Regions from separate parts of the Gordonia sp. HS-NH1 genome, predicted to be linked through region 1. Evidence: predicted binding sites of a transcription regulator. Region 1 holds the regulator's gene; the other holds the start of a gene.
The links. The regulator LexA, encoded in region 1, represses DNA repair genes until DNA is damaged. The targets are predictions, from matches to a motif close to CGAACANNTGTTCG.

Region 1 (5,577 bases):
CGAGCTCTGGACCGGCTCGGCTGAGACGGTGTCGGCCCGCCCGCCGGACGCCGACTTCAGGTCGTCGATCTCGCGCTGGAAATCCTCCACCGAGTCGAACGACCGGTACACCGAGGCGAACCGCAGGTACGCCACTTCGTCGAGATCGCGGAGCGGACCCAGGATCGCCAGACCGACCTCGTTGCTGGGGATCTCGGCCGATCCGCTGGCGCGCACGGTGTCCTCCACCTGCTGGGCGAGCTGGGCGAGTGCGTCCTCGGCGACGTGTCGGCCCTGACAGGCGCGTCGGACACCGCGCATCACCTTCTCGCGACTGAACGGCTCGGTCACACCGTTGCGTTTGACCACGGCGAGCACGGCGCTCTCCACGGTCGAGAAACGGCGGCCGCACTCCACGCACGAGCGGCGGCGTCGGATGGCCTGCCCTTCGTCTGCGACACGCGAGTCGATGACCTTGGTGTCGTCGTTCTTGCAGAAGGGGCAGCGCATCGTGTCCTCACGCAGGTCGCGGGACGCTGGAACGCACCGAATCCGTGCGCCCCGCCGCTTCTCGGCCGGCCCCTGTGACATCGAGGATACCGCCCGGCCTCAGCGGTACCGGGGGGTGAGCAGGGGCTGGCCCACCTGCAGCGCACTCGTGGGCAGATCGTTCATCGCGACGATCTCGTCGATCACGATCTCGCGCGGCATCTCCGGCGCCACCCGGCCGGCGATCGTGCTCAGGGAGTCCCCCGCGCGCACGTGGACGACCTCCGCACTCACGGCGGCAGGGGTCATCGAGTCCGAGTAGTTCTGGCCGACGACGCCGAACACCCACACGACGAACGCCAGCCCGACGCCGGCGAGGACCGCCACCGCGGTGCGGCGACGGCGACGGAACACCGCGGCATCCGGCGCGAGAGGGCCCCGGCCCCTGGACCCCACCGCCGAGCCGCAGCTCGTGGCGCCGACACGCGGGGTCAGCGGTGACCCGCCCGCCGGACGGTTGCCTGCCGGCCGGTTGTCGACCGGGCGGCGACCGTCGGACAGCGGGGCACGGGTCCGGACGCGATCGGCGCGATCGGTACGCGCCCGAACGGTGTCGGGACGGTCGGTACGGACGGGAGCGACGAGAGTGTCGGTGCGCATGGTGCCCTCCGAGTGTTCGGTGCGAGATCCTCTGGGTGAGATCTTCTGGTGTGGTGTGTGGTGCTGTCGGTGTTCGAACTTCGATCAGGTGTTCGATGCACTGATGTTCGAATTTGTAGCACGGCGCACCGACAAAGTCTCGCGACACATCGAACAAATGTTTGAGGTGAGGGTCGCACTCCGCTAGGCTCGGACCCGGCTGAACATCCCCACCGGACATCCCACGGGCCATCTACCTGCACGTTCCGAAGACGAGAGGAACTGAACATGAGTGACACCGGCGACAGGCGCGGCCGAGCGCGGGGAGTCGACGACGAGGCCCCGATCGACGTCGCCGCCGCCGAGGCCTCACTCACCCCGCGACAGCTCGGGGTCCTGGAGGTGATCCGCCGCTCGGTTCGCGAGCGCGGTTATCCGCCCAGCATCCGCGAGATCGGCGACGAGGTCGGGCTCGCCTCGACATCGTCGGTCGCCCACCAGCTGCGAACGCTGGAACGCAAGGGCCTGCTCAAGCGAGATGCGAACCGGCCCCGCGCGGTCAACATCGCCCCGAGCGAGCCGCCGTCGCCGGAGACCCCCTCGGCCGGTCAACTACCCGAGCCGACCTTCGTGCCGGTCCTCGGTCGTATCGCGGCCGGTGGTCCGATCCTGGCCGAGGAGGCGGTCGAGGACGTGTTCCCGCTTCCTCGCGAGCTGGTCGGCGAGGGCTCGCTGTTCCTGCTGCGCGTCGTGGGCGAATCGATGATCGACGCGGCCATCTGTGACGGCGACTGGGTGGTGGTCCGGCAGCAGAACGTCGCCGACAACGGCGACATCGTCGCGGCGATGATCGACGGCGAGGCCACGGTGAAGACCTTCAAGCGTCAGGGCGCCAACGTGTGGCTGATGCCGCACAACGAACTGTTCGATCCCATCCCGGGCAACGACGCCGTGATCCTCGGCAAGGTCGTCACCGTGATGCGGCGAATCTGACCTCTCCGCCGACCGAACGGTCGAGCACTGCCGCGGCCGCTTCGCGCGCCGCGGCAGGATCGGACGTGGCCAGCGCGGCGTCGGCGGCAGCACGGCAGTCCTGTGTGGTCACCGCACCGAGCCTGGCCCCCACCGCGGCGGCCGCGGCGGGCGCACTGGACAGCGAGGTCACCCCGAGACCCACGAGGACGCAGGCGAGATTCGGATCGGCGGCCGCCTCACCGCAGACCCCGACCGGCTTTCCCTGTCGGACACCCGCGGCGGCAACACCCGCGATCAGGCTGAGCACGGCGGGTTGCCACGGGTCGGTCAGCCCGGCGAGATCGGCCGACATCCGATCGGCCGCCATCGTGTACTGCGTCAGATCGTTGGTACCGATGGACACGAAGTCCACCTCCGCGAGCACGGCCTCGGCGAGGATCGCCGCCGCGGGCACCTCGATCATGACCCCCGCGACCAGACCCCGACCCCGGACCTCCGCGGCGAACACCCGCGCCTCCGCCGGCGAGGCGATCATCGGCGCCATGACCCACGGCGCGACCTTCGAGCCGACGGCGGCCAGCGCGATCGCGTCGAGCTGATGTGCGCGGATCTCGGGATGCGCCAGGGCGATTCGATCCCCACGGACCCCCAGCGCCGGATTGGACTCGTCGGGATGCGTCACGAAGCGGAGCGGTTTGTCCGAGCCGGCGTCGAGGGTGCGTATCACCACCTTCCGCCCGTCGAAAGCACCGAGGACCTCACGGTAGATCCCGGCCTGCTCGTCCACCGACGGTTCGTCTGCGCGTTCGAGGAAGGCGAGTTCGGTGCGGAAGAGTCCGACACCCTCGACGGGGTGTCCGGCCGCGGCCCGTGCCGACGATCCGTCGGCGACATTGGCGAGCACTGACACACCCACGCCGTCGGCGGTGCGCCCCGGACCCGTCCAGCCGGCGACGACCTCGGCGCGTCGCCGGTCCTCCTCGACGCGTGCCCGGGCCGTGTCCGCATCGGGCTCGACCTCGATGCGACCGGTTGTTCCGTCGACGAGAACGGTTGTGCCGGGCTCGATCTCGGCCAGATCAGTGACCGCGACGACGCATGGGATCCCCAGCTGCCGCGCGATGATCGCGGTGTGACTGGTGGGGCCGCCCAATCGGGTGACGAGCGCGATCGTGCTCGCCGGGTCGAGGCCGGCGGTGTCGGCGGGCGCAAGATCGTCGGCGAGCAGCACCGACGGCACCTGCGGTGTCGGCACACCCGGCTCGGGCAGGCCGAGCAGTTCGGCGAGCACGCGGTCGCGGACGTCGTTGAGATCGGTGACCCGCTCGGCCATCAGCCCGCCGAGTTTGGTGAACACCGCCGCGAACTGCTCGGTGGCCGCGACGGCCGCGGCTTCGGCGGAGGCGCCCTTGGTGATGAGCGCCGTCGCGGAACCGATCCATCCCCGGTCCTCGGCCAGCCCCGCGGTCGCCGCGAGCACCTCCGCGGCCACCCCGGTGTTCTGGGAGGCGCGCGTGCGCAGTCGCGCAGCGACGGCCCCGGCAGCCGAGGCGAAGCGCGTCACCTCGTCGGCGCGGCGCTCCTCGGGGATCTCCACGCCGACGCCGAGCGTCTCCGGCGAGTGATCGGGCCGCTCGCCCGGCCACAGCGCCGGACCGTGCGCCAGTCCGCCGACCACCGGGGTCCCTGTCAGGATCTGCGCCATCGTCTTGCCTCTCACTCGACTATCGATGTGACCACCGTTACAAAAAGTGCTTGACTTGTCAACACAAACAGGCGTAAACACAATTACTACAACATCCAATCCCACACGCCTCAACAAGCGGGGTGGCTGGAACCTTCAGATCGGAGCGATGTGTACGCCGAGGAGAGACAACAGGCGATCGTCGACGAGGTGCGCGTCGCGGGGCGGGCATCCGTGGCCGCGCTCGCCGAGAAATTCGACGTCACCAGCGAGACCGTCCGTCGAGACCTCGCCGTTCTGGAGCGTGCCGGGCATTTGCAGCGTGTCCACGGAGGTGCCGTCCGCGCCGAGGTCATGCGGGCTCTGGGCGAACTCGGGATCGACGAGCGCGAGTCGAGCCAGATCGAACAGAAGACCGCGATCGGCCGCGCGGCGATCCGCTTCCTGCCGCCGGACGGCGGTTCCGTGCTCTTCGACGCCGGCACCACGACCTACCGCGCCGCCGAGGCCACCGCGCCGGATCGGAGACTCACCCTGTTCACCAACAGCCTGCCCATCGCCGGTCTGCTGGCCGGCACCCATCCCGACGGCCTCCATGCTCTCGGCGGACGCGTCCGCGGTCTCACCCAGGCCACCGTGGGCGTCGAGACGGTGGACGCACTCCGCCGGTTGCGCGTCACCACCGCGTTCCTCGGCACCAACGGTCTGAGCGAGTCCCACGGGTTGTCGACCCCCGACCCCGACGAGGCGGCGGTGAAGGCGGCGATGGTGGCGGCCGCACAACGCGTCGTGGTGCTCGCCGACAGCTCGAAGATGGACCGCGAAGATCTGTCCTCGTTCGCCGGGCTCGACGACGTCGACGTCCTCATCACCGACTCCGGGATCGACCCGGCCTTCTCGGCGGCCCTGTCCGCGCGCGGCGTCGAGGTGGTGATCGCATGATCGTGACGGTCACCGCGAACCCGAGCCTCGACCGCACCCTCGAACTCGGCGCACCGCTCGCCCGCGGCGAGGTGCAGCGTGCCGGCGTGGTCCGTACCGAACCCGGCGGCAAAGGTGTCAACGTGTCCCGCGTCGTCGCGGCCGCCGGTCTGTCCACCCGTGCCCTGCTCCCCGCCCGGTCGGGCGATCCGCTGCGCACCGCACTCGACGACCTCGGACTCCCCTACGACGCGGTGCCCGTCGACGGCGAGGTCCGCTCCAACATCACCATCGCCGAGTCGGACGGGACGACCACCAAGATCAACGCGCCGGGCGTCGCCCTGACGACGCAGGATCGCGAAGCACTCGTCGGACTCGTCCGCGCTCACGCCGACTCCGCGCACTGGGTCACCCTCTGCGGCTCGCTGCCGCCCGGCGTTCCCGATGACTGGTACCGCTCGATCGCCGACGACCTCGTCCTCGCCGGATGCCGGGTCGCGGTGGACACCTCCGGCGCTCCGCTCCGTGCCGTCGTCGCCGGTCGCGTCGACCTGATCAAACCCAACGAGGACGAGCTCGCCGAGCTGACCGGCGCCGACCCGGCCATACTCCGAGACGCTCTCTCCCGCAACGATCTCGGACCCGTGGTGGAGGCCGCGACCACGATCGCGGAGGAGATCGGCGGCAACGTCCTGGCAACGCTCGGGTCCGCCGGCGCCGTCCTGGTCACCGCGTCGGGCGCCTGGTCGGCGACGCCTCCGCCGATCGTCCCGCGCAGCACCGTCGGCGCGGGCGACTCCTCGCTCGCCGGTTTCCTCATCGCACAGAGCACCGGGGCCTCGCCCGCCGAGTGCCTCCGGTCTGCGGTGGCGTATGGCGCCGCGGCTGCC
Region 2 (5,577 bases), 140 kb from region 1:
ATCCGAGTCGGTGCGGCTCTCACACCCGAGTTGGGAGGCCCCCACCCATCCTCTGGAATCGCCGGCTCTCATCGGCGCTTCGGCCATCCGCTGGGTCAGACTCCCCAGGTCATTCACCGCCGTATCGAGCGCACTGGCCGCAGCATCGAGAGACATCAGGTCCCAGCCGTTGACGATGGAACGCGATGGACGCGACATCAGAATTCGCTGATCGCGCGGAAACCACTGGCGAGCGACTCCTCCGTGTCGGCGACTTCGCCGGCTGCCTGGTAGCAGGTCTGCGACACCAGGTCCATCCTCGCCGCCGCCCGGCCGAGCAGCGACCGGACGGTCTCGTCCTTGCCGGCGCACGCAGCCCCGATGGCCGAGGCCGGCATCGCGTTCGAGGCGTCGCCGAAAGCGGACTTCCCGGTCCACAGGGCGCGCGTCTCCGAGGAACACCGAGCCAGCGCATCTCCGACGCCCGTGATGACACCCAGTTCCTCGACACCAAAGCGCTCAGCCATACAAACCCCCGAGTTTGCAGCAATCCTCGTCGTGGCACACCGCCACGACGAACAACTTAGTACGACTCGGCCCCACCGTGCGTCGGTCATCCACACTCAGGAGGCGGCCAGTATCTGGATCAGCCGAGTCTCGACACCACTCCGCGCTGCCGGCGTGTGTCCGATCGCAGGCGGAGGCACGCTCCGATGTCGGGCCTCGGTCGGGGTGATCACGTCGATCACGCGCACCCCGTCGACGACTCTGACGTCGTAGAACCACCCGGGAGCCTCCTTGGCGCGGTTGTGGGTCACGCACGTTCCGTCGGCGTTGACCGCGCTGGTCGGGCCGTTGCGACGGTGCGGTCTGGCGTGGTCGATCTCGGCGACCGGCGCACCGCAGTACGGGGTCCGGCATCGTTGATCACGCAGGCGGATGTAACCGGCGAGTGAAGGCGGGAAGACACGCGATCGCGATTCCATCGTCACCAGCGATCCATCCGACGGTCGCGCATACAGGCGGCGAAGTGTCGACGCTGTCTCGCCCCCAGGTGTCACCGAATCGGCAACCAGGTGCCGCGCGACGGTCGCCGGGATGGGTCCATACCCGGGGACGTCCGCAGCCGAGTCGTCGAAACCCAACAGAGATTGCTCGGACATAACAAGATTCAGCGCGATCGGCGTCGGCTCGGCAATCGAGCGACCGGTGACACGCTCCACGAGAGTGTCGGCCATGACTTCTGCATGCGAGCGGTCATCGGAACCGCACACGGCGTCAGCGTGCTTCTTGAGCGCGGCGTACACCGCGATCCCGTCTGTCATCGGCAGAAGCGCCGAGAACTGCGTCATCAGGTCGGGCGCAGGCCGGACGGTAACGTGACGGTCCTTCTCCGCCTTGGCCTTCCGAGCCACGACCGCTTCAGGTTCCAACCCATAGGCATGAGACTTGGCCAGCACCTCGATCTCACGATCGGACACGCCGACCACCGCCACGGGATCACCGCAGATCCGACGGTCGATCTCTTCACGCGATTCGCGTGTCAGGTATGCGGTCTCACGCACCAAGATCGTCGCCCGCCACTCCGTGAGGACTCCTGTGGTGAGTGCCGCCAGGGTATGCGGCATCTCGTGCGCCAGCGCACGGGCGAACCCGAGGCACTGGCTTCCCTTGCGCGGCGAAACCTTCCGCGCCAAACCCACTTCGGCGGCCAGTCCACGACCACGTCTGCGCTCTGGGATGTTCCGTGAGGCTTCATCCGCTGCACGCAGGTCGTCGAGGTTTGCCGTCTCACGCACCTGAGCCGCCGTGCACGCCGACTTGATCTCCTCGAGGAGAGTGAGTCGGCTTACCGATTCCGCTTCGTCGAGGCCAACCGGCATCACCGACATACCATCAACGATCGATCGCAGATGGTCGGTTCCCAAGGAGGACTTTGTGTCCGGCCTAGCCTCGTTCATACATTCGATAGTACCGAAGTATGCGCGTTTCAGGAGGCACTTTCCACAGCACATCCAAAGATATTTTCACTTAGCCATTGAGATCAGTGACGGGATCTGCAACACTTAGCCATATGGCACATAGTACGGCCCCTTTGGACGACATCTTCGGCGCGCTCTCCGACCCGACGCGCCGCGCCGTCGTCGAGCGGCTGGGGCACGGACCGGCGAGCGTCGGCGAACTCGCCCACCCCTTCCCCATCACTCTGCCGTCCTTCATGAAACACCTACGCGTACTGGAGGACAGCGGGCTGGTTCTGACCAAGAAGGTGGGCCGCACGCGTATGTGCACGCTCGACCGACGCCGTCTACGTCGGTTGTCCACCTGGCTGGACCATCAGCGGACCGTCTGGACCGAACGCACCGACCGACTCGAACACTTCGTCACCGACACCGACACCGACACCGAGGAGACATGATGATCGACCCCGAACTGGACCTCACCCTGCACCGGGTGATCCGCGCTCCGCGACAACGTATCTGGGACGCGTGGACTCAACCCGATCAGTTTGCCAAGTGGTGGACTCCGGCCCCCACGGTCACCCGTGTCGACCGCCTCGAGCCCGCGCCCGGCGGTGCGCTCGTGACCCGGATGAGCGAGGACGGAACCACTTTCGTCCCGCACATGGATGCCGTCTTCCTCGTTGCGGACGTGCGCGAGCGTCTGGTGTTCACCAATGCCGTCGACAGTTCGTGGCGTCCCGCCGAACCAGCACCCGTCGCCATGACCGCAGAGATCACGTTCGCCGAGCATGCGGACGGAACCGAGTACAACGTCGTGGTGCGCCATCGCAGTCCGTCTGACCGTGACCGCCACGACGAACTCGGCTTCTACGACGGCTGGGGTTCGGTCACCGCCGCACTTGCCGAGCTCGTGGAACGCGAAGTCTCACAGTGAAGATCACCATCACGCAGTTCATCACACTCGACGGGGTCACCCAGGGTCCCGGTGCCACCGACGAGGACACCTCGAACGGATTCCTCGCGGGCGGTTGGCTGGTGCCTCACATGGACGAGCAGTTCATCCGCCAGGCGTCGCGGTGGCTCGATCTCGCCGACGGGCTACTTCTCGGACGGCGCACCTATGAGGCGTTCGCCCGCGACTGGCCCGCGATCACCGATCCCGACGACCCGTTCATGGTGCGGATGAACGGACTGCCGAAGTATGTGGTGAGCCGCTCACTCACCGAGACTGATCTGGCATGGCAGCCGGCGACACTGCTGGTCGACGACCCGATCGGCGCGATACGGGACCTGCGCACAGACTCCGACCGTGAGCTGCAGGTCCACGGAAGCGCGACGCTGGCGTCGTCGCTTCTCGAGGCGGGTGTCGTGGACACCCTGCGCCTCGTGGTTGCGCCCACCCTGTTGGGCTCCGGGCGAACGCTGTTCGGCCGCAACAGGGTCGGGACCGGCTTCCGACTGGCCGAACACCACGCCACGACCGGAGATCTGATGATTCTCGAGTACGAGGCGGTGGGACCGCCGGCGGTCGCGGACTACGCAGGAGCGAGCGCCGTGACCCGATAGACCGCGAGCTGGCGGCTAGTCCCGCGTCAACGCCGCCAGGAACATGGCGTCGGTGCCGTGGACATGCGGCCAGAGCTGTACGTGGGGGCCCTCGCCCAACAGATCCGGGCCCAGCTTGCCGACCGTCACGAGCGGGCGGGCATCGAGCTGGCGCGCGCCGTCGACCGACGCCACCACGTCGGCCACCACCGCGGTGGTCTCGGCCGGGTGCGGCGAACAGGTCGAATAGACCACGACGCCACCGGGTTTCACCAACCGTAGGGCCTCGGTCAGCAACTGCTTCTGCAGAACGACGAGTTCGTCGACGTCGGAAGCGGTCCGGCGCCAGCGGGATTCGGGTCGTCGGCGCAGCGAGCCAAGCCCCGAACACGGGGCGTCGAGCAGAATCCGGTCGTAACCGGTGTCGAGTCCGCTCGACCGTGCGTCGGCGACATGGATGGTCACGGGCAGATCGGACACGACCTTGCGGATCAGCCCGGCTCGATGCTCGGACACCTCGACCGCGTCGAGCCGGGCACCGTCGATCTCGGCGAGCGAACCGATGAGTGCGGCCTTCCCGCCGGGGCCGGCGCACATGTCGAGCCATCGCCCGCCGTCATCGACGACCTCGGCCACGGTCACCGCACGTGCGACGAGCTGACTGCCTTCGTCCTGCACGCCCGCGTACCCCTCGCGGATCGCCGCGACGTCACCGGGATCACCACCCGGGAGATACACGCAGTACGGGGAGAAGTCGCCGACCTCACCGTCGCTCGTGAGGGCGAGTTCTTCGGCGGTGATGAATCCGGGGCGGGCCACCAGATGCACCGGCGGTCGCTCGTCATCGGCGGCCAGCGCCGCCTGCAGTTGTCCCGCCGAGCCGCCGAGCGCATCACGGAACACCTCCGCGATCCATCTCGGATGCGCGTACTGGAAGGCGAGGTAACCGATGAGATCGTCCGCGGGTGACGGGGCGAGCTCGTCCACCCACAGGTCCTCGTCCTTCTGCGACACCTTGCGCAGCACCGCATTCACGAAGCCCGACGGCCCCATCCCGTTTTCCGCGCGCACCAGATCCACCGACGTCGACACCGCCGCGTGCGCGCCGACCCTCGTCCGCAACAACTGATAGGTGCCGAGGCGCAGGACGTCGAGGACAGTGCCGTCGATGTCGGCGACGGGCCGTTGGGCCGCGGCGGAGATCACTGCGTCCAGCAACCCCTGCGCCCGCGCGGCGCCGTAGGCCAGTTCGGTGGCGAAGGCGGCGTCGCGGCCTTCGATTTTCCTGTCCCGCAGCATCTTCGGGAGGACGAGATTGGCGTAGGCATCACGTTCACGCACCGCGCGCAGGGTGTCGCGGGCAGCCACACGCGCGGGATCGAGATCCTTCTGCCGGAACTTGCCGCTCATCGCAGGACCGTCCCGTCGGTCAGCCGTGCACCGCGCGCCCAGTCGGCGGCGGGCATGGGTTTCTTACCCGGCGGCTGCACGGTGCCGAGAGTGACCGGCTGCGAACCGGTTCCGACGAAGACCGCCTTCTTGGTGACCGCGAGCACACCGGGCGCGAGCGCACCGTCCCGCACCGCATCGGGCAGACCGGGATCCTCGGTCGACGCGACGACCGACACCGGCCCGACCTTGATCCGAGCCTCGTCGAGACTCGTCCACGGCCCGGGCGCGGGGGTGTATGCGCGGATCAGGCGATCGATGATGTGCGCCGGCAGATCCCACCGGACCCGCGCGTCGTCGACCTCGACCTTCGGCGCATGGCTCACCCCGGTCGTCGGCTGCGGTTCGGGGGCGAGTTCGCCGGCCTCCAGACCGTCGAGGGTGGACAGCAAGAGTCCCGAACCGGCGTCGGCCAGGCGTGCCAGTAGGTCACCGCTGGTGTCGGTGGGTCGGATGGTCTCGGTCAGCACGCCGAAGACCGGGCCGGTGTCGAGGCCTTTCTCGAGCCGGAACGTGCTGGCTCCCGTCACCTCGTCGCCGGCCGCGATCGCGGCCTGAACCGGGGCCGCACCGCGCCAGGCGGGCAGCACCGAGAAATGCAGATTGATCCAGCCGTGCTGCGGGAGGTCGAGCAACCCGG

Region 2: a site for LexA is predicted at 1,934-1,947, ahead of AMD30_RS02550 (DUF222 domain-containing protein). Genes of this name have one in related genera too.

The regions. Positions count from the first base shown of each region.
Region 1 covers NZ_LIYC01000002.1:302,586-308,162, forward strand. Annotated here, with positions in the region: gene hrpA (ATP-dependent RNA helicase HrpA) at 1-24, shown strand, start outside; gene nrdR (transcriptional regulator NrdR) at 1-489, opposite strand, end outside; gene AMD30_RS03205 (LysM peptidoglycan-binding domain-containing protein) at 589-1,128, opposite strand; gene lexA (transcriptional repressor LexA) at 1,396-2,100, shown strand; gene AMD30_RS03220 (phosphoenolpyruvate--protein phosphotransferase) at 2,078-3,787, opposite strand; gene AMD30_RS03225 (DeoR/GlpR family DNA-binding transcription regulator) at 3,938-4,708, shown strand; gene pfkB (1-phosphofructokinase) at 4,705-5,577, shown strand, end outside.
Region 2 covers NZ_LIYC01000002.1:160,595-166,171, forward strand. Annotated here, with positions in the region: gene AMD30_RS02540 (TPR repeat region-containing protein) at 1-198, opposite strand, end outside; gene AMD30_RS02545 (hypothetical protein) at 198-506, opposite strand; gene AMD30_RS02550 (DUF222 domain-containing protein) at 603-1,862, opposite strand; gene AMD30_RS02555 (ArsR/SmtB family transcription factor) at 2,054-2,398, shown strand; gene AMD30_RS02560 (SRPBCC domain-containing protein) at 2,398-2,877, shown strand; gene AMD30_RS02565 (dihydrofolate reductase family protein) at 2,874-3,509, shown strand; gene AMD30_RS02570 (RsmB/NOP family class I SAM-dependent RNA methyltransferase) at 3,525-4,898, opposite strand; gene fmt (methionyl-tRNA formyltransferase) at 4,895-5,577, opposite strand, start outside.